3 regions of the Hathewaya histolytica genome follow, and region 3 is predicted to be linked to each of the others. Evidence: riboswitches for the same ligand, from Rfam matches in the RefSeq annotation. Region 3 holds a riboswitch; each other region holds the start of a gene.

Region 1 (10,307 bases), 820 kb from region 3:
CTCTCATCCTCATTAAAAAGCTTCATAAAGCTTGCTTGTGTTCCAGTTGTACCTTTTACACCTCTTAATTTAAGATTTGAAATTACAAAATCTAAGTTTTCAAGGTCTAATAATAATTCTTCCATCCATAGGGTTGCCCTTTTGCCTACAGTAGTAAGCTGTGCAGGTTGAAAATGTGTGAAACCCAATGTAGGTATATTCTTATTTTCTAAAGCAAATTTTTTCAAAGAATCTATTACACTTATTAATTTCTTTTTAGTTAAAATTAGAGCCTCTTTCATTACTATAAGGTCCGTATTATCACCAACATAACATGAAGTAGCACCTAGATGTATAATTCCCTTAGCTGTAGGACATTGAAGACCATAAGCATATACATGACTCATTACGTCATGTCTAATCTCTTTTTCTTTTTTCTCAGCATCTTCATAATTTATATTATCTAAGTTACTTTTTAGTTCCTCTATTTGCTCTTCTGAAATACTAAGGCCTAGCTCTTTTTCACTTTCTGCTAGTGCTAGCCATAACTTTCTCCAAGTTTTAAATTTCATTTCATCAGAGAATATATAAGACATTTCAGGTGATGCATATCTTGAATTTAATGGTGTGCTATACTTGTTTCTCATGTTTACCTCCACACGTACAAAAATTTAATTTATATACTATTTATTCATATTATAGCATATAGTTATTTTTTTTGTAACAGTTTCGTTCGTGTTTTACATAATTTTATTTTATAATTAATATTATATTACTTTTTTCTTAAAGATTTTTCAATGTTTATACAATTATAATTTTCTTATTTTATGTTATAATACTATTAAGATAAGAAACATAAAAAAGGATGGTTTTTTAAAATGAATATAGCATTTTTTCTTACACCTAAAATTGAAGTTGTTTATGTAACTGAAAATTCTACTTTAGGTAAGACACTTAAAATCATGGAAAAAAACAAATACAGTGCAATTCCAATAATTGATGATAAGGGTAAATATGTAGGTACTTTAACAGAAGGCGATATCCTATGGTACATACAAGAAAAATTAAATAAAAATAATTTAAATTTAGAAAATATATATATAACTCCTTTAAAACAGATATCAAGAAAAGTTAAAAATTCTCCCGTGAAAATTAATTCAAACATTGAAAACTTAATTACACTTTCTATATCTCAAAATTTTGTACCTGTTGTAGATGATGAAAATACCTTTATAGGTATAATAAAAAGAAGTATTATAATTAACTTTTGCTATGAAGAATTAAAAACTACTAAGGAATGTATATAAAAAAGCTCGCTAATATGCGAGCTTTTTTATATACATTTATTTTGCTTTTACATTTGTCCATACTTTATCATATTCTTTTATAAAGTTACCTAGGTCTATAAATACTTCACTTTTTTTTATAACTTCATCACTTGGATAAGCCGTAGGATTTTCTATGATTTCTTTAGGTAATAATTTTTGCGCTTCCTTATTGGGAGTTGAATATCCTATGTATTCTACATTCTTTTTAGATATTTCAGCTTCAGTCATAAAATTAATAAACATTTCAGCTTCTTTTTTATGTTCGCTTCCCTTAGGAATTACCATATTATCAAACCATAGGTTAGTTCCTTCTTTAGGAATAACATATTCTAAATTCTCGTTATTTTCCATCATGGTTAAGGCATCTCCTGACCAAACTACAGCTATAGCGGCCTCTCCTTCTACCATCTGGTCTTTAACTTCATCACCAACATAAGCATATACTAATGGTTTTTGTTTCATTAGTTCTTCTTTTGCTTTGTTTAGCTCATTTGTATTCTTGGAATTTACAGAATAACCTAGTTTTTTTAGAGCAATTCCAATAGAATCTCTTTGACTATCTAACATAAGTATTTGACCTTTATATTTAGGATTCCAAATATCATTCCAACTTGTAATCTCGTCTTTTATCATTTTAGTATTATATATTATACCTAATGTTCCCCACATATAAGGAACTGAATATTCATTGTTAGGATCAAAAGGCAAGTGTTTAAATCTACTATCTATTTGTGCATAATTTTTTATATTATTAAAATCAATTTTTTCTAGTAACCCTTCATTCACCATTTTAGTTATCATATAATCAGATGGAATGGCTAAATCATATTGTCCAGGGGAATTTTTTAATTTCACGTACATCTCTTCATTCGTTGCGAACTCATTATATCTAACCTTTATATTAGTTCTATTTTCAAATTCTTTGATTAAATCTTTATCCATATAATCTCCCCAATTATATATCCTAAGCTCTTTTTTCTTACTACCACAACCTAATGGAAGTAATATTATAGTACTAAGTAAGACCATTCCTAAAATACAGGATAAAAACTTTTTCATCTAATTTTTTTCTCCCTTCAAACTCTTCTTATTAATTACTAATAACAGTATAAGAACTGTTAAAAACATTAGTGTAGACAATGCATTAATTTTAGGGTTTATTCCCTTTCTAGCCATAGAATAAATATTAATTGAAAGATTTGATACTCCAGAACCTGTATTAAAGAAACTTATTACGAAATCATCAATAGATAATGTAAATGCTATTAATGCCCCTGATATTATCCCTTCTTTAATTTCTGGTAAAATTACTTTTCTTAATGCATATAAAGGTGTAGCACCTAAATCTAGAGCAGCCTCTAATATATTTTTAGGAAGTTGTTTTAATTTAGGCATAATGGCAAGTACTACATAAGGAGTACAAAAACTTATATGAGCTAAGAGCATAGTTAAAAAGCCCTTCTCTATTCTCATTAAATTAAATAACAACATAAGTCCTACAGCAGTTACTATGTCAGGATTTAAAACTGGTAAATAGTTTAAATTTAGTAATAACTTTTTCATATGTATTGAGGAGTTATGAATGCCGATAGCTGCAAAGGTTCCCAAAATAGTAGAAATTAAAGCAGCAAGCAATGCTATAAGTATGGTGTAGTATAATGCTTTTAATATCTGCGTATCATTAAATAAACCTACATACCACTTTAAAGTAAAACCACTCCATCGTACTCTTGACTTAGAATTGTTAAAAGAAAAAATTATTAATACCAGTATAGGGGCATATAAAAATAAGTATACAAGAAAACTATATAATTTCTTCATAAAAGACTTTACCATAATCCGCTACCCCCACTTTCTTCTCTATCATATTTAGATACAAATCTCATGGAAAATAAAATTAGTATCATCATTATAATGGATACTGCAGAACCAAAGTTCCAATCTCCCACTACTAGGAATTGCTGTTCTATTAAATTTCCAATAAGCATATACTGTCCTCCACCAAGTAGTCTTGATATAACAAAGGTAGTTACAGCAGGCATAAAAACCATAGTTATTCCTGAAACAACTCCAGATAAACTTAGTGGGAAAATAATTTTAGTAAATACAATAAAGCTATTAGCCCCTAAATCTTTAGCAGCCTCTATCAAATTTTTATCCATTTTATTTAATACAGTGTATATAGGGAGTACCATAAAGGGTAAAAAGTTATACACCATACCTAATAATACCGCACTATCATTGTATAATAGGTCTAAACTTTTAAATCCAATTAAATTCAAGAAGGAATTTATAAATCCATTCTTCCCTAGAATAGCCATCCATGCATAAGTTCTTAATAAGAAATTCATCCACATTGGTAAAACTAATAGGAGAATTAATATGTTCTTTTTTCTATTAGGTAATGTAGTTAGTATGTATGCCATAGGATAGCCTATTATAAGACATAATAATGTAGAAATAAGTGCAAGTTTAATTGAACGTATTAAAATATTTATATATAAAGGATCTAAAAAGTTTTTATAATGTGATAAAGTAAATGTAAAACTTCTACCATCAATACTAAAACTGAAAAAAGCTATCAATAGTAGTGGAAATACTATAAATATAACATTCCAAATTATATAAGGATAAGAAGTGTATTTTTTCATTTATATCTCCTCTTTTTCAGCTTTCATTATATGTATATCGTCTGGATATATATCAAGGCCTATTGTATTTCCAATCTCTACATGTTTTGTATTATGTAAAAGCCACGCATAATCTTCATCACCCTTAACAACTATTTCATAATGTACACCCTTGAAGGTTACAGATTCTACTATACCTTTTAACTTTCCTTTATCACTATCTACAATTTTAATATCTTCTGGTCTTATAACTACTTGAACTTCTTTATTTGAATTTGGTCTTTTATCAACACATTTAAATTTAACATTGAAAAATTCTACTAGATAATCTTCTTCCATTACGGCAGGGATTATATTTGATTCTCCTATAAACTTCGCAACAAAGGAGTTTTTAGGTTCGTTATATATATCTTCTGGTACACCCATTTGTTGAATTATACCCTTATCCATAACTATTATTTTATCAGACATGGTAAGTGCTTCTTCCTGGTCATGTGTTACATATATAAAAGTTATACCTATCTCTTGTTGCATATGTTTTAATTCTATCTGCATTTCTTTTCTTAGTTTCAAATCTAATGCGCCTAGAGGCTCATCTAGAAGCAATACTTTTGGTTCATTGACTAACGCTCTTGCAATGGCTATTCGTTGCTGCTGTCCTCCACTTAAAGAGGTTATCTTTCTTTTTTCATATCCTTCTAGATTTACTAACCTTAACATTTTTTTTATTCTTTTTTCTATTTCATCTTTATGTAGCTTTTTAATTTTAAGTCCAAATGCGATATTTTCATATACGTTCATATGTGGGAACAAAGCATACTTCTGAAATACAGTATTTATCTGTCTTTCATACGGTGGTGTGTTGTTTATTTCTTTTCCCTCAAATATAATATTCCCTAATGTAGGTGTTTCAAATCCTCCTATCATTCTAAGTGTTGTAGTCTTACCACATCCACTTGGTCCTAATAAGGTTAAAAACTCATTTTTCTTAACGACAAAATTAATATCTTTTAATATCTGTACACCGTCATATTCTTTAGAGATTCCATTAATTTCGATTATATTTTCATCCATTGGCTTCACCCCTACTAATATTATTAAAGATTTATTATACTTTTAAAATAAACCACCTTTAATTCTATAAAAAAAAACTAATAAATTCAATCTTTCTTTTTAAATTTTTTAATTTTCCTGTTTTTCTTGTTATTTTATATAAATAAACTAATTTATCACATAATTCTTTTATTATACTCCTATATTTATAGTATATATATTTTTTATATTTATACATTGATTAAAATGCATATATTTGCTAATATAATTTTGAATACTTATGAAAGAGGTGTTTTATATGGCAACTACTTATTCTTTTGATATAGTATCAGAGGTTGATCTTCAAGAAGTAGATAATGCAATCAATCAAGCTGTAAGAGAAATTACTAATAGATATGACTTTAAAGGATGTACAGCTAATATTGAGAGAACTGAAGAAGAAATAAAAGTTCATGGTGAAGATGAGTATAAGTTAAATGCAATGAAAGATATACTAGATGCAAAACTAATAAAAAGAGGACTATCTGTAAAAGCCTTAGATTATGGTAAAATTGAAAATGCTTCCATGGGAACTTTAAGACAAGTAGCAAAAATAGTTAAGGGGATTTCTAAGGATAAAGCAAAAGCTGTAGTTTCAGACATTAAGGAAAGTAAATTAAAAGTTCAAACTCAAATTATGGATAACCAAATTAGGGTCCAAGGTAAGGATAAAGATTCCCTTCAACAAGTCATATCTATGTTAAAAGGTAATGACTACGGAATAGATCTTCAATTTATAAATTATAGGTAAAAAATAAAAGTATTCACTATTAAGTGAATACTTTTATTTTTATTTATCAAATAGACCTCCAGTTTTCTTAGTTCTTTTAGCCCCCATTACATAACCAATAGATTTATCTGGTCTATTTTTTTTAGAATTGTTATTACCCTTATTCTTTTTAGCTTCAATTAACTCTTTCATCTTATTTATAGTATTTTTATCCATGAAAAAACTCCTTATTAATTTCTTATTAATTATTATTTTACGAGTTTTTCTTTATTTTAGTCAAGCATTATTCTTGAATTATATCTACTTTCTTACCTTCTAAAGTTTTATTCATATTTCTAATAGCACACATTTTTCCACACATAGTACATGTGTCATTATGCTGGGGTTTAGATTCATTTCTATATTTTCTAGCCTTCTCTGGATTTATAGATAAATTAAATTGAGTTTCCCAATCTAAAGTCTTTCTTGCCTGACCCATTTTACTATCCCACTCTTTGGCCTTTTTTATCCCTTTAGCTAAATCTCCAGCATGAGCAGCTATTTTAGTGGCTATAATACCTTCTATCATATCATCTAAATTGGGAAGTCTTAAATGCTCTGCAGGAGTAACGTAGCATAAGAAGTCCGCTCCATAGGATGAGGCCATGGCACCTCCTATAGCACTAGTAATATGATCATATCCAGGAGCAATATCTGTAACAATAGGTCCTAAGACATAAAATGGTGCATCAAAACAAAACTTTTTCTCTAGTAGAACATTTGTTTCTATTTCGTTTATAGGTATATGACCTGGACCTTCTACTATTACTTGAACGTTTTTCTCTCTAGCTCTTTTCACAAGTTCTCCTAAAACCATAAGCTCTTCTATTTGTATATGATCTGTAGCATCATCAATGCATCCTGGTCTACAGGCGTCTCCTAAACTTACAGTAACATCATGTTTATAGCATATATCTAATATCTTGTCGTAATACTCATACAAAGGATTTTCTGCATTGTTATAATTCATCCAGGCAAATATTAAAGTTCCCCCTCTAGAAACTAAGTTTAATGTCCTTGGGAACTTTTTTAGTGTATCTAAGGACTTTTTAGTAACACCAGCGTGAATAGTCATAAAATCTACACCATCTTCTGCGTGAGCTTCTATAACTTCTAAAAGGTTTTCTAAGGTAAGTTCGTGTAGTTCTTTATTATGAAAACCTAATGCATCATACATAGGAACTGTTCCTATCATAGATGGAGATTTTTCTATAAGTTTTTTTCTAAAGGTTTTAGTTTCACCATAGCAACTTAAATCCATTATAGCTTCTGCTTTCATTTCTATAGCTTTTCTAACTTTTTTCATTTCCATGTCTATGTTAGAGCAGTCTTTTGAAATACCTAAATTAACATTTATTTTAGTAGACATACCCTTTCCTATACCATATGGATGAATATTTTTATGATTTTTATTGCAAGGTATTACAACACTTCCTTTTCTAATATTTGAAATTAATTCTTGAATCTCAATACCTTCTTCTCTAGCTACTATCTCCATTTCCTTTGTTATAATGCCTAATTTAGCAGCTTCTAGTTGTGTAGAATAATTCATATGTATTTCCCCCTTATAAAAAAATAAAGAGCCTATAAAAGGCCCTCATATGCAGTATAAAATATAAAAATGCTCATAATCATTTTTAATTTAAGTACTTCCCTGCGCTAGTATTATCTAAATCAGGTTATGAGGGTCTGAAATAACATTTCACTCTCAGCCTATTATATAAGCTCCCCTAGCAAATATTAAGTTTTATAATAATATTATAACATTATAGCAGTATCAATAAAAGTAATTTTACTAAACTTCAACATGTATTTTTTATTATATACAAATTATATATAAATTGATTATATATAATAATATTAATTATAATGTTTTGTGAAGATATAAAAATAATAGTATAATATAATAAAAATATATATTACCATACTAGTGAGGTGAAAGTTTTTGAAAAATATTATAATTATAGGAAATGGCTGTGCTGGGTACAATGCAGCTAAAGCTATAAGAGAAAAAGATAAAAATTCAAATATAGTAATTATATCAAATGAAAATTTATTAACTTATTATAGACCATTACTTTCAGATTATTTGAATGAAGATAAAATAGATAGTAAATTTTACTTATCCAAAGACGAGTGGTATGAGGAAAATTCAATTGAATTAAAGTTAGGAATTAATATTGATAAAATAGATACAAAAGAAAAAAAAGTTTATTTTAATAATAATTTTATAGCTTATGATGAATTAATAATAGCTACAGGAAGTAATAATATATTCCCATCCATACCTGGACACGATAAAAAAGGTGTATTTACTTTAAAAGATATGGAAGATTTAAATAATATAAAATCATGGATGAAAACTTGTAAGAAAGTTATCGTTGTAGGTGGTGGAATTCTTGGACTTGAAGCTGCTTGGGAACTAAAACTAGCTGGTTTTAGTGTATCCGTTATAGAGGCTGCTTCACATATAATGAATAAACAATTAGATTCAGAAGCATCCGATATATTAAGAAATTCTTTAGAGGATAAAGGTGTAGAAATATATACAAATACTATGTTAGAGGAAATAAAAGGATTAGAAAAGGTATCTAGTATTAAGCTTTCAAAAAATATAGTCCTAGATGCTGATATGGTTATTTTCTCTGTTGGTATAAAACCAAATATTCCTGTAATAACTGGAAGTTCCATTGAAATAAATAGGGGAATACTTGTAAATAAAAATATGGAGACCAATATTGAAAATGTATATGCCTGTGGTGATGTTTGTGAACTAGAAGGAAGAGTTTACGGAAATTGGCCTGCATCTATACTTATGGGGAAAGTTGCAGGAGCAAATTCTATTGGTGAAAATTTAGCTTTTAAAGGTTATAAGGATTCTATAAATTTCGTAGGTGCAGACCTTAAAGTATTTAGTATAGGTTTTATACCTAATAAAGATTCCATTTCTATGCAATACTTAGATAAAGAAAATAAAATATATAAAAAGGTATTTTTCCAAGATAATATATTAATAGGTGCAATTTTAATTGGGGATATTAAGCCAGCAATGAAATTAATGAAATCTTTAAATAAGTTGTCTTTGGAAGAATTTATTCAAGAATATAAAGAATTTATTTCTTAATATAAACTTTTTAAAATAGTAAAAGTGGGAAATCCCACTTTTACTATTTTTCATATTTTTTTATTATATCAAAATTCCATCTACAAAACTCTTCTAAACTAAATTCTTCATTATCTCTTACATATGTGCAAATCTCATCACCAATTGGTGATACCCATTTTTCATAATCTATGCCTTCTAAACCATTTATTATACCAATGATACTTGCTATTTGGGCTGCATTACAATCCACATCTTGTCCTTCCATGGAGATTATATTCATTGTCTTATCAAAATCTAAGTTTCCAAACCAAAGGGCAATTACTTCTGCTGCTGCATTAGGGTATGCATGAATCCAATTATAAGTTTTATATTTTTCTTCACATATACTCCAACATTCTTGCCAGGATTCTTTTTCCATACATAATTCTAAAGCATGATTTACTACTGAGTAATATTCACTATCACTTGGTATAGTATTTACTGCAAGTTTTAAGATCTCTTTTATATCATTTTCAACAAAAGCAAGAGAAGTCATTACAGCATTAAATATTTCTCCCATAATACCATTATTATGATGTGATACCTCTCCATCATAATAAGCTAACTTTGCAGCCATATATGGATCTCCAGGTGCAACAAATCCACATACTACACCTCTCATTTGAGCTCCTATCCACTCTCTATATGGATTATTCAAATAACCACTATATGGTGGAAATATTCCCATTCTTATATTTTTTAGTGCAATATCTTCTGCAGACCAACCTGAAGGAATCAATCCTACCCATTCCTTAGCAATATCCTTAGACTTAATACTATAGCCTTTCTTTTCAAAAGCTTTTAGAAAAGCAATTTCATAGGTAATATCATCATTAAATGTATTAGGTTTTCTTACATATTCATTTATTTCTCCAAACTTATTTTTAAGTTGTTCAGAAGTATAACCTTCTATAGCAGTACCTAATGCCCCTGCACATATCTGATATACCCACGCTGCTTTTAATTTATTATAAAATTTGTTATCAATATTAACTTTGGGATATTTAGGGAAATCTATTTCTTTTTCATATTCTAAAAAATTCTCATAAACCTTAAATTTCCAATATGGATTATCTTCATCTTTTTCTGCGTTGTTTAATTCATAAAAAATTTCAGCAGTTATTTGATGTAATAAATACATATTATTATTTTTTAAAGCCTCTAAACCTTTTTCGAAAAGTATTTCAGCTTCTTGAACCTTATAACCCATATTTTCTACGGATTGAATTGCACCGATTAAAACTTTTTCTGGTGCATAGGAACCAGGTACGTGGCTATCCCATAATAATCTTATTTTACCGTCTTCATCGATTAGTGTCTTTTTATAAGAATCCCAAGTCTGTTCTTCCTCATCTAAAATCTTA
Region 2 (10,307 bases), 1.8 Mb from region 3:
ATTAAATCTATTAAAATTAAAAGTAAGGAACCAGTGCAGAATGATTCTATAAAGGTGGTTAAGAAAAATTCTCGTACACTAAATTATTTACAGGTCTCATCTTCTAAAACGCCTATTATGGGAAAAGCAGAAATTACAAAAGGACAAGCTGTTACATACTTAAAAAATGGAAATCCTAATAAAAGTGAGGATGACATAGTTTATTTTGTCAACTCTACATGGGAAGAAGCAGAGTATGAAGGGATTCGTCCAGATGTTGCTTTTGTTCAGATGATGAAAGAAACAGGCTATCTTAAGTTTGGGGGCGATGTTGGATCAGACCAAAATAATTTTGCAGGTATTGGTGCCGTAGGTGGAGGAGCTAAAGGGGATAGTTTTCCAGATATTAAGACTGGTATAAGAGCGGTAGTACAGCATTTAAAAGCTTATGCTAGTAAAGAACCATTAAAAAATAAACAGGTAGATCCAAGATACCATTTAGTTGAAAAAGGTATTTCTCCTTATGTCGAAGGACTTTCAGGGAAATGGGCATCAGATCTAGGTTATGGTGAAGACATAGTTAAATCAATAAACTATGTAAAGACCTTACAAGAATTTATACAAAAAGCAACAATTAATTATTTTAAGGTATATGATGGAGCTAACGAGGTTAAAGGTAACAACTATAAATATGGAAAAACATATACATTAAAAGCATCTGCTAATGCAGATTCAAAAGCATTATACCAATTTTGGTTAAAAGACCTAAGAACGAATTCTTGGGCAATATTAAGGGATTATAATGAAAATCCTAACTTTAACTGGACAGCACCAACAAATGGGGAAAAATACTTATTGGGAATTCATGTAAAAGATATGAGATCTGTAAATAAAACAGATAACTTTAGATATGATCCAATAGTATTATCTCCAGGAAAAGCGAAGTTAAATGAGTTTAAGGTGTATGATGGAGCCAATGAGGTTAAAGGTAGCAACTATAAATATGGAAAAACATATACATTAAAAGCATCTGCTAATGCAGATTCAAAAGTATTATATCAATTTTGGTTAAAAGACTTAAGAACGAATTCTTGGGCAATATTAAGGGATTATAATGAAAATCCTAACTTTAACTGGACAGCACCAACAAATGGGGAAAAATACTTATTAGGAATTCATGTAAAAGATAAAGAATCTCCAAATAGAACAGACGATTTTAGATATGACCCAATAGTATTATCTCCGGGAAAAGCTAAATTAAATGAGTTTAAGGTATATGATGGAGCTAATGAGGTTAAAGGTAACAACTATAAATCTGGAAAAACATATACATTAAAAGCATCTGCTAATGCAGATACAAAAGTGTTATACCAATTTTGGTTAAAAGACCTAAGAACGAATTCTTGGGCAATATTAAGGGATTATAATGAAAATCCTAACTTTAACTGGACAGCACCAACAAATGGGGAAAAATACTTATTAGGAATTCATGTAAAAGATAAAGGGTCTAGAAATAGAACAGATGATTTTAGATATGATTCAATAGTAGTATCCCAAGGAAAAGCTAAGTTAAATTATTTCAAGGTATATGATGGAGCCAATGAGGTTAAAGGTAATAACTATAAATCTGGAAAAACATATACATTGAAAGCATCTGCTAATGCAGATACAAAAGTGTTATACCAATTTTGGTTAAAAGACTTAAGAACGAACTCTTGGGCAATATTAAGGGATTATAATGAAAATCCTAACTTTAACTGGACAGCACCAACAAATGGGGAAAAATACTTATTAGGAATTCATGTAAAAGATAAAGGGTCTAGAAATAGAACAGATGATTTTAGATATGATCCAATAGTAGTATCCCAAGGAAAAGCTAAGTTAAATTATTTCAAGGTATATGATGGAGCCAATGAGGTTAAAGGTAATAACTATAAATCTGGAAAAACATATACATTGAAAGCATCTGCTAATGCAGATACAAAAGTGTTATACCAATTTTGGTTAAAAGACTTAAGAACGAACTCTTGGGCAATATTAAGGGATTATAATGAAAATCCTAACTTTAACTGGACAGCACCAACAAATGGGGAAAAATACTTATTAGGAATTCATGTAAAAGATAAAGGGTCTAGAAATAGAACAGATGACTTTAGATATGATCCAATAGTAGTATCCCAAGGAAAAGCTAAGTTAAATTATTTCAAGGTATATGATGGGGCTAATGAGGTTAAAGGTAACAACTATAAATCTGGAAAAACATATACATTGAAAGCATCTGCTAATGCAGATACAAAAGTGTTATACCAATTTTGGTTAAAAGACTTAAGAACGAACTCTTGGGCAATATTAAGGGATTATAATGAAAATCCTAACTTTAACTGGACAGCACCAACAAATGGGGAAAAATACTTATTAGGAATTCATGTAAAAGATAAAGGGTCTAGAAATAGAACAGATGACTTTAGATATGATCCAATAGTATTATCTCCAGGAAAAGCGAAGTTAAATGAGTTTAAGGTGTATGATGGAGCCAATGAGGTTAAAGGTAGCAACTATAAAGGTGGAAAAACATATACATTAAAGGCATCTGCTAATGCAGATTCAAAAGTGTTATATCAATATTGGCTAAAAGACCTAAGAACGAATTCTTGGGCTATACTAAGAGATTATAGTGAAAGTTCTAACTTTAATTGGACAGCACCAACAAGTGGGGGAAGATACTTATTGGGTATTCATGTAAAAGATAAAGGATCTAGAAATAGAACAGATGACTTTAGATATGACCCAATAACTATAGAAGCGTCAGTTGCACGTAAACTCATAGTACTTGATGCTGGACATGGTGGAAAAGATCCAGGTGCCCAAGCTGCAGGCTTAAAAGAAGCGGAGATAAATCAAAATTTAACATTGAAATTAGGAAATAAATTAAAGACTATGGGATATGATGTTATATATACAAGAGATTACATACCTGTAAATTATAGAGAGGTAAGAGAAGATCTTGAAGCAAGGATAAATGTAGCAAATTCTAGAAAAGCTGATTTATTTATTAGTATACATCATGATGCAACTCCAGGAGGAGAAGGTACAAGCACTCATTATAGCACATATATGCCAAAGTTAGATACATCTGGCACTGTAACAATTGGTGATGTTATATATGATCGAACTCCTTGTAATGAGGCTATAAAAAGTAGAGAACTATCTAAGCTTATAGCTAAGAGGTTAGGGAATGTAGGCTTTAAGGATAGGGGAGCACAAGATCATAATTTATATGTTACAAGAAATGCTATTATGCCTTCAGTACTTATAGAGTGTGGATTTATAGACAATCCTAGAGATAGGGATAAATTCATGAATTCTAATACTCAAAATAAAATGGTGGATGCAATAGCAAGTTCTATAGCAGATTTATTTTAAACAAAATGTGAATTAAATTGATTTAGAGTAATATAAGTATTATAATTAAATAGAAAAAAATAAGAGAAGCTTAAAAGCTTCTCTTATTTATTATACGGAGGTGTTCTATGAGACCTATTTTATTTAGTATTTTTGGACTAGAAATAAAAGGTTATGGACTGATGATAGCTATTGGTGTATTATCGGCTTTAATGATTTTATTAAATATATCAAGAAAACATGGATACAATGAAGATAATGTTTGGAGTATATTTTTCTACGCAATTATAGGTGGTGCTGTAGGTGGTAAACTCCTTTGGGTTATTACCGACATTAAGCTTATAATAGATGAACCAAGTATTCTATTAAATTTAGGATATGGATTTGTAATTTATGGTGCTATAATAGGAGGGGTTATAGCTATATATATGGCTTGTAAAAAATATAATTGGAATACTTTAAAGTTTCTAGATATAGCAGTACCGTGTGTTGCTATAGCCCAGGGATTCGGTAGAATTGGATGTTTATTTGCAGGATGTTGCTATGGTGCACATACAGATTCTCATTTAGGTATAGTTTTTGAAAATTCATTATTTGCACCTCCGGGGGTAAGACTTCATCCTACTCAGATTTATTCATCTATATTTGATTTTTTATTAGGAGCTTTTTTATTGTTGTATCTTAAGAAAGATCATAAAGATGGACAGGTATTTGGGGCATATATTATAAGTTATAGTATAGGAAGATTTTTAATAGAATTTTTAAGGGACGATCCAAGAGGTAGTGTGGGAATGTTGTCTACATCCCAGTTTATTGCTATATTCACTCTAATTTTTGGAGTATTAATGTTTTCAAGATATAGATTTAAGAAAAATCAAAAATAGTTAGAGAGGGTTTTTAGAGTGAGGATACATAAGAAATCGCTTATTTTAACTTTTATTTTATGTATATGTTTTACAATGACAGGATGCAATAAGTTAAGAACTGCAAAAATTAAATTAGGACTTAAGAATAATAATTTTGAATATATGAGATTAAACAAAGTAAAACAATTAGTAATTCAAAGTACACGTGATAAAGGGTTTAGATTTGTTGTAACTAATAACGATGTTATAAAGGAAGCTTATGATATACTCTCTTCAGCTAAAAAAGCTAATGGCAAATCTTATTTAGAATCAGATTATATATTTGAAATTCATGAAAAAAATGGAGAAGTACATCGTTTTAATTATGTGGCAGGGCTAGATAAAAAAGAGGGAGGAAACTTATACGATGATAAAAATGTATATGTGGTTTCTTCTAGGTTAGATAATGATATATTAAACAACTTTGAAAATATAAGAAAGCCTAGAGCTTTTAAAAATGTTTATTATAAATCAATACTAGATACTATAGGTAAGTATATGGATAGTAATAAGGATTTAGCAAATAAAAAAGTCGGATTAAATTTAAAAGATGATATAGATATACAAAAGTTTATTTTATCCTCAGATTTAGAAGAGTTTAAAAATAGTTTAAAAGAAAAATTTCCTATGATTGAACTTACAGAAAAAACTGAAGACTGTGATATAATTATAAATATAGATACTGAAGGATATAAGTCTATAGTATATAAATCTATTATTGAATTTTCTTATAAAAAAACTAATACTAAGCCTAAAAAGTATTATGTTTGGGGTAAATACTCTAATAGGAACTGGAAGATAGATATTTATGATGATAAAAAGCCGAAAGACTTTTAATTTTAACTTTTAGAGGAGGAATTAAAATGAGTAGTTGTGATGGATGCCCAAGCAAATCAAGTTGCTCAAAGGCTTCAGAAGATAAAGGTTGTAGTGTTATATTACCTAAGTTTGGACATGTAAAAAATGTAATAGGTGTTATGAGTGGAAAAGGTGGAGTAGGTAAATCAACAGTAACAGGTATATTAGCTACGAAGCTTAGAAGTTCAGGCTATAAAGTTGGAGTTTTAGATGCAGATATAACAGGACCATCTATGCCAAGGTTTTTTGGAATTAATACAGAAAGAGCAACAATTAGTCCGACAGAAGACCCAAAGGTATTCAAATTTATTCCGGTTGAAACTAAGCAAGGTATAAAAGTTATATCTTTAAATTTATTAACAGAAAAAGAAGAAGAACCAGTTATATGGAGAGGTCCCGTAATAAATGGTGTTTTAAATCAGATGTATGGAGATACAGAATGGGGAGAGTTAGACTATCTTTTAATAGATATGCCTCCTGGAACAGGGGATATATCATTAACAGTAATGCAAAGTCTACCTATTAATAGTATAGTAATAGTTTCAACACCTCAAGATATGGTTTCTATGATAGTTAAAAAAGTAGTTATAATGGCTAAAAAACTTAACATAAAAACCCTTGGGGTTGTGGAAAACATGAGCTATGTGAAATGTAAATGTGGAGAAAAAATGAAGGTGTTTTCTAATAAGTCTGCAGAAGAGGGAGCAAAGGAACTTGGACTTCCATTACTTTCTGAAATGCCTATAAATAAAGAATTAATAGAACATATGGAAAGTGGAGATATAGAAAGTTTTATATCTTCAGATAAGACTTACGATGAGCTTTTACAAAACTTCAATAAAGAGTACTCTAATAATAGAGTGATATTATAGTATTTAAAGATTATTTTTAAAGTAATTAAAACCCGAGAATTTTAATCTCGGGTTTTTTATTTTAAAAAAATTATTTTATTATTTAGAATCTATATTTATATTATTAGTAGCTAATATTTGTTTTAAAGGAAACATTGCTACTAAAAATGATGTTATACAAAATTCAAAAGATAAAAATGATAAGTTATAATTTAAAGAATAGATAAAAGGATTAGCGCCTTTAGCATATTCTGAAAAGAAAATTATCCCAGATAATACGTGACATGTTAGTCTCCCAACCATACCTATTAATACTCCAGATATGAGTTTGGATTTTATTATAGCGTCACTATCCTTTTTAACATTAGGTTTAAGATATCCACTTAGACCTATAAACATATAGGCAAGAGGGTAGTCAAGTAATAATTGAGCAGGATGGACAATATATCCACCGAAGAGCAAATCAATTATACCCATTAAGAATCCTGTAAGCATACCTACTTGAGGTCCATAGATTAGAGACATTATAACTATAGGAACCATACTTCCAGGAGTAATACTACCTCCTTGAGGCATTTTGTATAATGTAATTTTGTTTAATACTACAGATAAAGCTACAGCCATGCCTACTTTTACGATTATATTTGTAGTTAATTTTATTTTTTTTACAGATATAAAAGCTATAAGTAGAGCTAGTACAACTAAAATTGAAATAATATTAGGAACTGTAAGTAAACCTTTTGGTAACATAAAAAAACCTCCTCATTATTTGTGCAAGGAGCATTTAAAAATAGTTTATTAATAAACACATGCTTTCCTACGCTGGCATTACCCAGTTCAGGTTTTAAGGGTATTTCTCAGTCTAAAAAGACACCCCTAGCACAAAGATTTTATTTTAGATGATTAGTTCCAAGGTTATTATAGTATTAATATAATCATTTTACAAGTATTTAATAAATATTAAAAATTAAGCAGAGAGGAATTAAATACTCTCTGCTTAGATAAAGCTTATTTAAAATCTAATATTTATTTTACTTTCAATACTCTCATAGAATTCATTACTGCAAGTAATGCAACTCCAACATCTGCAAAGACAGCTGCCCACATAGTTGCAAGACCAAGTGCGATTAATAATAGAACAATAAGTTTTACACCTAGGGCAAAATAAATATTTTCTGTTACTATTTTTCTTGTGAACTTAGCTATTTTTATTGAATTTGATATTTTGGATGGTTCATCAGTCATAATAACAACGTCAGCAGCTTCTATAGCAGCATCAGAACCGAGTCCACCCATGGCAAATCCAACATCTGCCCTTGCTAGAACAGGAGCATCATTTATACCATCTCCTATAAAGGCTACCTTTGCTTTAGGGGATTTTTTAGCCATTATATTTTCAAATATGCTAACCTTATCTCCAGGTAGTAGTTCAGCATGGACTTCTGTGATATCCAAAGTATTTGCTACATTTTCAGCAGTGGTTTTATTATCGCCAGTTAGCATAACAAGATTTTTAATACCATAAGACTTTAACATAGATATAGCATCTTTTGCATCTTCTTTTATTTTATCTGATATAGTTATGCTTCCAAAGAAATTATTGTCAACAGCAACGTATACGCTAGTACCAATATCTTTTGATGGTATAAAGTTAACTCCGAACTTATTCATAAGTTTACTATTACCAGTTAAAATTGTTTTCCCATCAAACTCTGTTTTAATACCATGTCCAGGTATTTCCTCATAATTTTTTAGCTTATCTTTTTCTACTTTTTTTCCATAAGCTTTTATTATAGATGTTCCTATTGGATGAGATGAATATGCTTCACATAGTGCTGCATATTTTAAAAGATCTTCTTTCTTAATACCTTCTGCTGGATATAAGTTATTAACTTCAAATACACCTTTAGTTAAGGTACCAGTTTTATCGAAGACTACAGTTTCTAAGTCATTTAAAGCTTCTAGATAGTTACTTCCCTTAACTAAGACACCAGATTTTGAAGCGGCACCTATTCCTCCAAAGAATCCTAGTGGAACAGATATAACTAAAGCACAAGGACAAGATACAACAAGGAAGCTAAGTGCTCTTTGTACCCAATCTAAAAGATTAGAATCTTTTATAATCATTGGAGGTATAAATGCAAGGGCAATGGCTGCCATTACAACTAGGGGAGTATATACCCTAGCAAATTTAGTTATAAATTTCTCAGTTTCTGCTTTTTTTGAACCAGCATTTTCAACTAAGTCTAAAATTTTAGATACAGTAGATTCGGAAAAATCCTTTGTAACTTTCAATGTTAAAACACCATTTTTATTTATGAATCCACTTAGGATTTCATCACCTTTTTTAACATCACGAGGAAGAGATTCTCCTGTAAGTGCTGAGGTATCCATAGACGAATCTCCATCTAATATGAATCCGTCTAGGGGAACTTTTTCATAGGGTTTTATAACTATTATATCGCCAATAGAAACATCCTCAGGGGATACTTCTTCTATAGAGTCACCAATTTTTAAATTGGCTTTATCAGGTCTTATATCCATTAAGTCAGCAATTGAGTTTCTTGAGCGATTAACAGCTATATCTTGGAAAGTTTCTCCAACTTCATAAAATAACATAACTGCCACAGCTTCAGGGAAGTCTTTAATTGCAAAAGCTCCGATTGTTGCTATAGTCATTAGGAAATTTTCGTCAAAGACATCACCTTTTTTAATGTTAGATAAAGCTTTTAATAATACATTTTTACCAATTAAAATATAACTTACAAGGAAAATAGCAAGTTTAGGATAGAAATCAAACTTCATAATTAAACCGATAATAAATAGTATAGTTCCTAAGGATAGTCTAATAAGTGTATTTTTATCTACAACATAAGACTTGTCTAATTTCTGTTTTGTAGTTGTTTTAGTAGAAGTATTTTTATATTTTACTTTAACTCCAGGTTCTGTAGAATCTACAATGTTTTTTACACTATTAAATAATTCATCTCTTGAAATAAATTTTTCAAATTCTATATTTAAAGTAGAATTTGAAAAGTTAAAGCTTGCTTCCTTTACTGCCTCCAAATTATTAACTTTAGATTCAATTTTTGCTGCACAATTGGCACAATGCAGTCCTTCTAATATTAAACTCATTTTAGATGTGGATTTTGAATTTTTAACAGTTTCAATTATCTCCACATCAGGTTCTAATTTTTTTACGATAGCTTCAATTTCTGAAGTAACAATTTCCTTATTAACCCCTTGTTTAATAGTTACAGTTAAAAGGGAGGTACTAAAGTTTAGAACAGCACTTTCTACAGTACTTAGATTCTTAACCCTTTCCTCAATTTTAGCTGCACAGTTTGCACAATCCAAACCTTTTAATATAAATTTAAAATCCCTTTTTTCACTCATTATATATTCACCCCTTATTTAAGTCTTAGTCTTCATTTATATGATCTAGGGCCATATGGAAGATATCTTCAATATGGTTATCGTCAAGAGAATAGTATACTGATTTGCCTTCTTTTCTGTATTTTACAAGTCTAGCTTGTTTTAGAACTCTAAGTTGATGGGATATAGCTGATTGATTCATTTGGAGCAATGTTGCTATATCACATACACACATTTCAGATTTAAATAAAATAAAAATTATTTTTATTCTTGTAGAATCTGAAAAAACTTTAAAGAGATCTGAAATATCTTGCAATGTATCTTCATCTAGCATTTCTTTTTTTACTTTATCAACTATATCTTCGTGTATTACATTACACTTGCATACTTCAATAGGTTGCTTGGAATCTTTATTTTTAAGCATTAGTATCAACTCCATAATATATTCATATAAACATATGAGCATATATTCATATGTTCTTTGAATATATGATAACATTAATTTAGTGGACAATCAATATAGAAAATATTTTTTATTAAATATTAAGAAAAACTTATTTATATATTTTATATTATGTCAATATTAGAATAGGGATAAAAAATATAAGAAATATAAGATATTAAGGCAAAATTACGTTAATTTAGTGATATACCTTAAATTGAAAATTGATAATAATATATTAAGAGCGTATAATATTCCAAGTATGGTTTGTTCAATATATTGTGCAAGGGGGTACCATGTATATGCTATATGTAGTTAAGCGTGATGGTAGAAAAACAAACTTTGATTCCTCCAAAATATCTAAAGCCCTTAAAGGAGCAGCGGATGAGATAGGATATGTATTTAGTACAGAGGAAATAGAAACTTTTAAAAATGAAGCTTTAATTAGGATAAAAAAATTAGATAAGAAAGAGTTAAATGTAGAGGAAATCCAAA
Region 3 (10,307 bases):
TTAAAAGTTCAAAACTAGCTGTTGGTGCAAAATCTCTTCCGCTAAATCTTATTTTATTTATGCTTGAATCTGTAGAAGCACTCATAGCAATTATAACGTCTCTAACATTAACATGCTTTTGGATAGTACCACAAGTTCCAATTCTTACAAGGTTTTTTACACCGTAACTATTAATTAACTCATCTGCATAAATTGAAATTGATGGGATTCCCATGCCTGTTCCTTGTACAGAAACTTTTTTTCCTTTATAAGTTCCAGTAAAACCGTACATTCCTCTAACTTCATTATAACAAACTACGTCCTCTAAAAATGTTTCTGCTATAAACTTAGCTCTTAGTGGATCTCCTGGTAGTAATACGGTTTCTGCTATTTCACCTGATTTTGCTGAAATGTGTAAACTCATATATTCTCCTCCATTCATGGTTTATAAAAAATATTATAGCATAAATTAAAAATTTGTAAAAAACTTTACTGAAAATAGTTATTTATAATATTAACTATATATATCAGAAAACTCTATTTCTATTTTTTCTTTTAGAGATTCTCTTACTATTTTCTCTTCTTTATACTCTTTATCTACTATCCTTGATGGAAGTGATATTATGAATTCACTACCACATCCAGGTTCACTTTTTAGAATGATATCACCATGATGCATGTCCACTAAAGATTTTACAATAGAAAGTCCTATACCCGTCCCTTCATGCTTCCTAATATATAATTCATCAACTTGTCTAAATCTTTCAAATATAACCTTCTGTTTTTGTTCCTCTATACCCTCCCCTGTGTCTTTTACTCTTATACATACGTCACTACCTCTATCTATAATATCTACAGATATATAATCTCCTTTTTCTGTAGATTTTATAGCATTAGAAAATAAATTTAGTAAGATTCTTTCTATTTTATCTTTGTCAATAGCTATTATTTTCTCTTCAACATCTGTATCAAAAATAATATTTCTTCCTATTTTATTCATGTACTCAACAGTAGCCAAAGTTAAATTTTCTACAACTTCCACTATATTTTCATTGCTAAGATTAAGCTCTAATGAAGCTGAATCTATACAAGTTATATCTATTAGATTATTTGTAAGTCTAATTAGTCTCTGTGTATTTTGTCCCATTATGTCTATATATTTAATTATCTTTGTTGAATCTAATACTTCTTCATTTATATTATAATCTTTAAAGTTTATTCTATTTTCCTTAACATATAGATTCAATAACTGTATAGTAGAGAAGATAACATTTAATGGTGTCTTTAACTCATGAGATATATTAGAGAAGAATTCTACCTTTAATCTATCATATTCTATAGTTTCATCTAAAAGTTGCTATTTTCCCTTATTAAAACATTTAGGCTGTGACCCAAATCACCTAACTCATCACTCCTCTTAACATTGCATTGAACAGATAAATCACCATCAGATGCAACTTTCATACATTCCTGCATTTCTTCAATAGGACTTATGACAGATTTAAGTAAATAATAAAGAGCAATTAATATAGTAGATATAACACAAACACTAATAAAAATAGTAAACCTTCTAAGCACCCTTATATCTTGACTTAGTTCATCATAATTAGCTGTCATAGCAATAGACCAAGGTACATACTTTACTGGTCTATACGCAATTATTTTACTTCCTTCTTCATAATCATACTTCCCTACACCAGAAATTCCACTAACCATGTTATTAGCTATCTCTCTCAATTTTTCATTGCTTGAGTTTAACATATTTTCCTTTAAAATATGCTCCTTTTTAGGATAAGCCATAGGTCTACCTTGTGAGTCAAGCATGAAAGCATAACCTTTCTCTCCCATTCTTTCTACATTTATAACATCTGTTAAATGAGAAAGACTTATATTTACCGATAATACACCTTTTATTTCCCCATTTCTCTTTATAGGTGAGGCTATTGCTATTACAGGAGTACCGCGATTTTTTGATATTATAGGATCTGATATTACAATATCTCCATTAACTGCTGATTTAAAATAACTTCTATCTTTAATACTTCCTTTATTTCCACTATCATCAATATAATTGCCATTTAAATCGCTTACTAGTATAAGTGTAAAGTTCTTGCAAACTATATGGTTTTCTTTCACATAATGAAAAAACTCTTTGTATTTAGATTTACTAATAAGTTCATTGTCCGAAAATAGTTGCACTATAAGCTTCCATTGTTCTAATTCATTATTCATACCATCTACAAGCTTTTCAACTTTGTCTTCTGCGTTCCCCTGAATATATTTATTTAAGAGCTGTTTAGACTCATAATAACAAGTGAATGATAGTATAAATAAGCCCAAAGCTGCTACTGCAAAAACTGGGACTATAAATTTTTTCCTTAAGCTATTTTTCATATAATATTCCTTCCCATTCTAAGGCATATTCACTATAACAAAAGTTATTGTTTTATTTATACATTCCTTTATAAAAAGTTCTACTATATTGTACTATATTAAATTAAAAAAAGTTGTCGAAACGTGCAATGCATATACATATTAAAGTATATTTACTATATTAAAACATAAAAAAGATGAGTACGATTACATACCCATCTTTTTTTATGTTTTAAATTCTTACTTTTTATGTTTCATTTGTTATTTTAAATTCAAACCTTTTAGTTTTTCCTTTAATAAATCTCCTAAAGAACTACTTGATTCTTCTTGATCTATATACTTAGAAATATCCTCTACAGGCTTTTCTTTTGCATCTTTTATACTTAATGCAATTCTATGATTCTCTTTATCAATATTTAAAATTTTAACTTTAACCTTGTCAGAAGGTTGAAGTACACTAGAAGGCTTCCCTATATTCTCTTCACTAATTTCTGTTACATGAACAAGCCCTTCTATTCCCTCATATATTTCTACAAAAGCTCCAAAATCTAAAGTTCTAGAAACCTTACCTTCTACAACATCACCTTCACTAAATCTCTCTAAAATAGTATTCCATGGGTCTTCACCTAATTCTTTTAGGCTAAGAGAAATTCTCTTTTTATCCCTATCTACATCAAGTACATATACATCTAAACTTTGCCCTACAGACACCACTTCTTCTGCATTTCTAACTTTTCTAAAAGAAAGTTCAGATATATGAATTAACCCCTCTTCTCCACCTAAATCTACAAAGGCACCAAAATTCATTATTTTACTTACAGTACCCCTTCTCACTTCACCTTTTTTAATTTCATTCCAAAAGACTTCTTTTTTACTATTAATCTCTTCTTGTTCAATTACTCTTCTTGATACTACTATCTTTTCATGTCTTCTATCTATTTCTACTATCTTTACTTCTAAAGTTTTTCCGACATAAACTTTTAAATCCTCAACATAGTGTGCAGATACTAAAGATGCAGGCATAAAGGCTTTTAATCCTTTAACAGTACCTCTAATTCCACCCTTTACAACTTCCCCTGCTTTAAATTCTACTATTTCTTCTTTTTTATTCGCATTATAAAGACTATCCCATAGCTTTATCTCATCAGCTCTTTTTTTAGATAGTAACACATTTCCTTCACCATCATCTATTTTTAATACATAAACATAAATTTCTTCATCTTCCTTAACTATTTCTGATGATACAACATCATCATTAAAAGAAAGCTCGTTAAAAGGAATTATTCCGTCTTTCATGCCTCCTATATTAACCATAACTTCTTTATCTAATACAGATAATACCTTACCTTTTATTACATCTCCAACTTTAACTCTCTTCATAGAATGTTCTATGGATTGCATAGCCTCTTCCATGGTTAAGTCTTCATTATGATTTAAATCCATAACATACAACTCCTTTATTTAGAGCCATAAGCCCTGTTAAAATTCTTGCTATACTTATTATATCAACAAAGTGCTTTAATTAAAACAAAACTACTAAGTTTTTAACCTAGTAGTTTAAATAATTATTTATCTATAATTTATTTTTTAAATCTTCCGTAGCCACTCTTATATTCTCTTCCCCTAGAATGCATGAAACTATTGAAACTCCTTGAACTCCTGTATCCATAACCAATTTTGCATTACTATGATTTATACCACCAATTCCCACTATAGGTATTTTAATATTATGCTTTATTTCTCTTAAAAGTTCCAATCCGAGCCCTTGTTTTGCATCTTTTTTAGTTGAAGTTTTAAAAATTGCTCCTACACCTAAATAATCTGCACCTTCTCTCTCAGCTACTACTGCCTGTTCTAAAGTTTGAGCCGATACTCCTATAAGTTTTTCTTCCCCTAGTATATTTTTTGCAATCTTAAGAGGTATATCACTTTGCCCAATATGAACTCCTTCAGAATTTACAGCTAAAGCTATATCTAATCTATCATTTATTATTAAAGGAATATTATATTTTGTAGTTACTTCTTTAACTTCTAGTGCTATATTATAAAATTCTAAACTTGAACAATTTTTCTCCCTTAGTTGTATTAAAGTAGCACCACCTAGAATCGTATCTTCCACAGCAGATTTTAAATCTCTTCCATTTAAAACATCTCTATCTGTTACTAAATAAATAGTATAATCCACCTTACTTTTATCAAAATTTCTCACAATTACACTCTCTTTCTTTGCATATATTTTTATAATAAGAATACTTTTCCTCTTTCCCTAAAATCCTCTTCTTTTAAATTATATATATTATCAAAAATTCTTACTCTAAAAGTACCTATACCCTCATTCGCTTTTAAACTCTCCAAGGCCTTTTCCCCTGCAATACCCATGGCCATAATCCCTGATATAGCACCTATAAATCCATCCTTATTAATAGCCGTAAAAGAACCTATTAAAGATGAACTCATACAGCCTGTCCCTGTAACCTTAGATAAAGTAGCATGACCATTTTTAATTAAAACAAGTTTTTTCCCGTCAGATATATAATCTATTTCTCCTGTAATAGCTACAACTGAATTTAATTTTAAAGCTAGATTTTTTGCTATTTCCTCTGCACCATCTAAACTTTCTGAAGAATCCACTCCTTTAATCTCACTCTTTAGTCCTGAAAGCATTTTAATCTCAGACATGTTTCCCCTAACTACAGTAAAATGTAATTTATCCAAAAGTTTTCTTGCAACTTCTGTTCTATACTTTGTAGCGCCTACTCCCACTGGGTCTAACACTATAGGAATATTAAGTTCATTTGCTCTCTCTCCTGCCTTTAGCATAGCATCTACTGTTCTGGAATTTAATGTTCCTATATTTATAACTAATGATGAAGCTATAGAAACCATGTCCTGAACTTCATTTATATCGTCAGCCATAACAGGAGATGCTCCTATAGCTAAAGTTATATTTGCACAATCATTTACAGTAACGTAATTTGTTATATGATGAACTAATGGATTCTTTTCTTTTAAATTATATAGTTTATTACTACATTCTTTTAATAACTCTCTATTTATTTCCATTATTACTTCACCTCCAAACCTGCTAACTTATATAATTGGTAGAAATGATGTGTTGGCCCAACACCATGACCTATGCTAAATGAGTGCTTTATGGCCATAGTTATATAATCTTTTGCCCTTTTTACAGCTTCCTCCAAATCGTATCCTAAGGCTAAATTAGATGCTATCGAAGAAGATAAAGTGCAACCTGTCCCATGAGTATTTTTAGTATGTATTTTTTCGCCCTTTAAATAATAAATCTCACCTTTATGGAATAAAACATCTGTAGCATTATGGTCTAAATGTCCCCCTTTAAGCAATACACTTTTAGGTCCTAGTTTATGTATATCTTTTGCTGCTATGACCATCTTATCCAAAGTATCAATTTTTCTATCTAAAATAACCTCAGCCTCTGGTATATTAGGAGTTATAACTGTTGCTATGGGAATTAATTTTTCTATTAAAGTTTTCTTAGATTCTGGTTTTAAAAGGTCAAATCCACTTTTAGATATCATAACAGGATCTAAAACTATGTTACCTGCATTGTATTTTAAAAGTCCTTCAGCTATTGCATCTATAGTTTCAATCTTAGATACCATACCTATTTTTACTGCAGAAACCTGAATATCTTCATATATACAACTAATCTGATTTTCTATAATATCTTTATCTATATCTTGCACATCAAATACCCCCATAGTATTTTGGGCTGTAATTGCAGTAATAACTGACATTCCATAAACTCCATGAGCAGAAAAAGTTTTTAAATCTGCTTGTATTCCAGCTCCACCACAACTGTCTGAACCTGCTATAGTTAGTACATTTTTCATATATATCTCCCCTTTTCCTTTGAATTTTTGCTTTTGATTTATACTTACTAATATGTATTTTAAATTCCAATTGTAAATCATATCTTAAGTTCTATACTTTTATATTTTTGTTATACTTAAATTTAATTTCTAATAAAACTTATTTAAATTTCTACTACTAATAACCTTCATAATTAAATAGGCAATAATACTTCCTCCTATAGTGCTAAGTAAGAAAGGTATTATAAAAAAGAAAGCCCCCACCTTTTTTCCCATTAATAAACTTGCTATTGGAAAAGCCATTAAGCTCCCTATAATACCAGTACCTACAACCTCGCCTATTACAGCATAAATATCCTTATTAAATTTTCTATAGAATATTCCTGCTAAAACTGCTCCAAACATACTTCCTGGAAAAGCAAGTAAACTCCCTGTACCTAGAATATTTCTAAGTAAAGAAATTAAAAATGCATTTCCTAAAGCATATAAAGGCCCTAAGAAAATAGCAGATAGTACATTAATAACATGTTGAATAGGAAAACACTTAGAAACTCCCACTGGTATATAAATAACATGAGATGACATTACACCTATAGCTATTAAAATTCCAGAGCATGTCAGTTTTTTTGTATTACTCATATAACCACCCCCGTGCACACTTATTAATATTAAAAAAATAAAAAAATGCAAACTCAGTTTCGGATTTGCATTATCATAAATAAGCTTCCTAAGTTCCAATAGAATTAAAAATCCCAATTAAAACTTAGCAACTATTACATTACAATTATGTTTCCTACGCTGGCATTACCCAGATCAGGTTAAAGGGTCAAAGACTTTATAGGGTCTTTATCTCAGCCGGCCATATCCAGCCCCCCTGTTTTATAGGTTTAATAGTTTATATAAATTAATTTTAACACAATGTAATATTTGTCTCAAGATTCAAATAATAAATTCCCTTATAACTTAGTCCTTTAACTTAACAATTTTTGAAGATTAAGCTTAGACTATATTATACTATTTCTATTTGTTCCGCCTCTTTCTCCTCTAAATAATCACATAAATCCTTAAAATCTTGTAACCACTTTATCTTAGCAAGTTCCCTTAAATCTATTATGATGCCTGTACTCCTTTGCTTTAAATACTCCATATTATATATTTCTGTCTCAACAAATCCATCCTTGCAATTATATACACATGGCACAAACTTATCCCAATTATTTTCAAAATATTTAGTCTTTGCAAAGCATAATCTGTATATGTGAAAAATCATTCCTAGTGGTGAGGTTTTTATGGCAAACTTATGACTGAAATATTCCTGAGTTGGATACTTCTCCTGTATTCTCTCCCAATATATACGCTCGTTAGAATGAAGATTATATTTATCTAAGATCTTACACTTCTCCTTCCCTAAGTCATCTCTCATAACTTTTTCCCTAATCTCAGGATCTAATTCCATTAACTTATTCTTGTGCAAAAAAACTCCCCCTTAAGTTTATTCTTATGTTAATTTTATTTTCAACTTAAAGTAAGTTATGTTTCTAATATATATTATAGATAGAACTTATAGATTCTATTTACAATTTAAATGGAAGTCATATTTGACTTCCATTTAGTATACTTCTATAATATTATAATTCTATTTTTTCTTTCTTCTTGTATACTCATGACATACTATAATTCCTATGCCAATGGCAGCATATGCTGGAACAAATATTCTCTCTAATCCTCTACTCATATTTTTACCTATTGGAGTATTAATTATCATTGGTGGTAGTATTACAAATATAATTGTAAGGTAATTATACGGTTTCCTAATAGCTATATAATCCTTAAGAATTAATATTGCAAGTAAAGTAAATGAAATAAAAGATATTATATTAGAAATAGTCATATTTTATTCCCCTTAGATTTAATATTTTATTAATCTATATGTTAACCAAAGCCTCCATTGCTAATTTATATCCTAAAAATCCAAGGCCTGATATTTGTCCTATGCAAGCTGCTGCCGTAACGGATTTATGTCTAAATTCTTCTCTTTTATAAATGTTACTTAGGTGAACTTCTATGGTGTCTATATCAACAGATTTTAAAGCATCATAAATTGCTATACTGTAATGAGTGTAAGCTCCTGGATTTATAACTATACCATCATATTTTCCATAGGCTTCTTGTATAAAATTTATGATTTCTCCCTCAATATTACTTTGTTTTAATGTTACTTCTGCTTTAAGTTCTTCTGCCGTACATCTTATATAAGAGCAAAGACCTTCGTAAGTTTTAGCTCCATAAACTTCTTTTTCTCTTATACCTAAAAAATTCAAATTAGGTCCATTTATAACTAAGATTTTCATTTTTTTATCTTCCATTTATATCCCTCCTCTACTGAGATTAAATCTGCTTCCATAACTTAGTTTTTATTTGTATATTTTTTATAAATAAAAATTATATATTTCTAGTTCTTTACTACCTTGTCTAAATGATAAATTTAAATTATCTTCTCTCTTTTTAAAATCTCCATTACTTCATTTAAAGTTTCTTCTAATGTGCCTTTATTTAAAACTCTATAATCCCCATATATTCTATAAAGTTCGTACCTGTCATCGTATAATTTATGTAGATTATCTTTCTTATCTTTTAATAGAGGTCGATTTTCTATGTCTATATCCTTAATAATATTATCTAAAGGTCTATCTATAAAAATTAACACTCCATTTTCTTTTAAACAGTTTATATTCTTTTCTCGCTTTATTACTCCTCCACCTGTAGATATTATGGTGGATTTAAGCACACTAACTTTCTCTACATATTGTTCTTCTATACCTCTAAAATACTCTTCACCACTTTCAAAGATTTCAGGGATTTTCTTATTTTCACCTTTTTCTATAAAGCGGTCTAAATCTATAAAATCTAAATTTAACCTCTTAGATAAAAAATAACCCAAAGCGCTTTTCCCGCACCCTGGCATACCTATTAAAACAATATTTTTACTCATTACTTACTCATCATATGCTTATGAATATCATTAACTATATCATAAGAAACTTCCATGCAATTCCAAATGCTTTGTGCCTTTATAGCTTGGGCAACTAGCATGTACATACCATTTACAGCTTTTAATCCCTCTTCACCAGCTTCTTTTAAAAACTTAGTCTCTAATGGATTATAAATAATATCCACTGCTGCTTTAAACTTTTTAAAATATTTTTTATCTATTGGTGTAAAATCACATTTAGGATACATTCCTACAGGAGTACAGTTTACAACTAGGGCAGCCTCTTTTATAGAACCTAGTTCTTCATAATTTATAACTTTATATTGGGGATATTTTTTCTTTCCCTCTTCCTTATTTCTAGTTACAAATATAATTTCCCTAGCACCATTATCAAAAAGGTATTGAACTACAGCTCTTGATGCTCCCCCTGTACCTAAAATTACTACATCTTCGCCTTTAAAATCTATATTATAATGTTCTAATGTCATACCAAACCCATAGTAGTCTGTGTTGTAACCTATAGCTTTCCCATTATTTATCTTAACCACATTTACAGCGCCTATTTTCTCTGCCTCTTCACTTAAGGAATCTAGATACTTTATAATCTCTAATTTATAAGGTATTGTCACAGTAATACCTTTATAATCTAAAGCCTTTAATCCTGGGATTACATGACAAAGACGTTCTCTCTCAACTTGAAATACTCCGAAATGTCCGTCTATGTTTATACTTTCTAAAATTTTATGATGAATTTCTGGAGAATAAGTATGTCCTAATTTCTCCCCAATTATTCCATATAACTTTTCCATAACTTATCTTTAGTGAGAATAACTCATAAGTTACAAATTCTCACTAAACCCTCCTTTATTTCTTATTATTTATTTAAATTCATAATTAATCATTAAAGTTTCTATAGTATATCTATGTATTAAATCTCAAGCAACTTCACTAACTTAATTATTCCTTATACCCCACATGATACTGTACTTTTTTGCTAATTTCCATAAGTTTTGTAAAAAAATCTTCTAAATATTCTTCATACTTAATATTATTTAAATTTTCTTTAGCCTGTTTTATCACTTGTTCTTCTCTATTTTTATCTAGTATAGGTA

What was found. Region 3 has a riboswitch for thiamine pyrophosphate ahead of thiW (energy coupling factor transporter S component ThiW). Riboswitches for the same ligand answer to the same signal wherever they lie in the genome.
Region 1: it holds a riboswitch for thiamine pyrophosphate, as region 3 does, so the genes downstream of both, thiC (phosphomethylpyrimidine synthase ThiC) here and thiW (energy coupling factor transporter S component ThiW) in region 3, are expected to answer to the same signal.
Region 2: it holds a riboswitch for thiamine pyrophosphate, as region 3 does, so the genes downstream of both, thiT (energy-coupled thiamine transporter ThiT) here and thiW (energy coupling factor transporter S component ThiW) in region 3, are expected to answer to the same signal.

The regions. Positions count from the first base shown of each region.
Region 1 covers NZ_LR590481.1:1,383,347-1,393,653, forward strand. The annotation lists gene purB (adenylosuccinate lyase) at 1-626, opposite strand, end outside; gene FGL08_RS06725 (CBS domain-containing protein) at 858-1,286, shown strand; gene FGL08_RS06730 (ABC transporter substrate-binding protein) at 1,323-2,366, opposite strand; gene FGL08_RS06735 (ABC transporter permease) at 2,367-3,143, opposite strand; gene FGL08_RS13375 (ABC transporter permease) at 3,137-3,958, opposite strand; gene potA (spermidine/putrescine ABC transporter ATP-binding protein) at 3,959-5,011, opposite strand; gene FGL08_RS06745 (YajQ family cyclic di-GMP-binding protein) at 5,289-5,780, shown strand; gene FGL08_RS13385 (hypothetical protein) at 5,820-5,975, opposite strand; gene thiC (phosphomethylpyrimidine synthase ThiC) at 6,043-7,350, opposite strand; TPP riboswitch at 7,433-7,540, opposite strand; gene FGL08_RS06755 (NAD(P)/FAD-dependent oxidoreductase) at 7,744-8,922, shown strand; gene FGL08_RS06760 (ADP-ribosylglycohydrolase family protein) at 8,966-10,307, opposite strand, start outside.
Region 2 covers NZ_LR590481.1:2,318,501-2,328,807, reverse strand. The annotation lists gene FGL08_RS11195 (N-acetylmuramoyl-L-alanine amidase) at 1-3,402, shown strand, start outside; gene FGL08_RS11190 (prolipoprotein diacylglyceryl transferase) at 3,510-4,265, shown strand; gene FGL08_RS11185 (YhfM domain-containing protein) at 4,284-5,123, shown strand; gene FGL08_RS11180 (Mrp/NBP35 family ATP-binding protein) at 5,150-6,016, shown strand; gene thiT (energy-coupled thiamine transporter ThiT) at 6,095-6,745, opposite strand; TPP riboswitch at 6,793-6,883, opposite strand; gene FGL08_RS11170 (heavy metal translocating P-type ATPase) at 7,022-9,391, opposite strand; gene FGL08_RS11165 (ArsR/SmtB family transcription factor) at 9,417-9,794, opposite strand; gene nrdD (anaerobic ribonucleoside-triphosphate reductase) at 10,115-10,307, shown strand, end outside.
Region 3 covers NZ_LR590481.1:565,099-575,405, reverse strand. The annotation lists gene deoD (purine-nucleoside phosphorylase) at 1-403, opposite strand, end outside; gene FGL08_RS02650 (sensor histidine kinase) at 494-1,318, opposite strand; gene FGL08_RS02645 (HAMP domain-containing protein) at 1,327-2,373, opposite strand; gene rpsA (30S ribosomal protein S1) at 2,614-3,795, opposite strand; gene thiE (thiamine phosphate synthase) at 3,926-4,561, opposite strand; gene thiM (hydroxyethylthiazole kinase) at 4,591-5,415, opposite strand; gene thiD (bifunctional hydroxymethylpyrimidine kinase/phosphomethylpyrimidine kinase) at 5,418-6,224, opposite strand; gene thiW (energy coupling factor transporter S component ThiW) at 6,354-6,842, opposite strand; TPP riboswitch at 6,977-7,089, opposite strand; gene FGL08_RS02615 (hypothetical protein) at 7,213-7,677, opposite strand; gene FGL08_RS02610 (hypothetical protein) at 7,840-8,094, opposite strand; gene aroQ (type II 3-dehydroquinate dehydratase) at 8,129-8,554, opposite strand; gene FGL08_RS02600 (shikimate kinase) at 8,689-9,195, opposite strand; gene aroE (shikimate dehydrogenase) at 9,195-10,004, opposite strand; gene FGL08_RS02590 (chorismate mutase) at 10,153-10,307, opposite strand, start outside.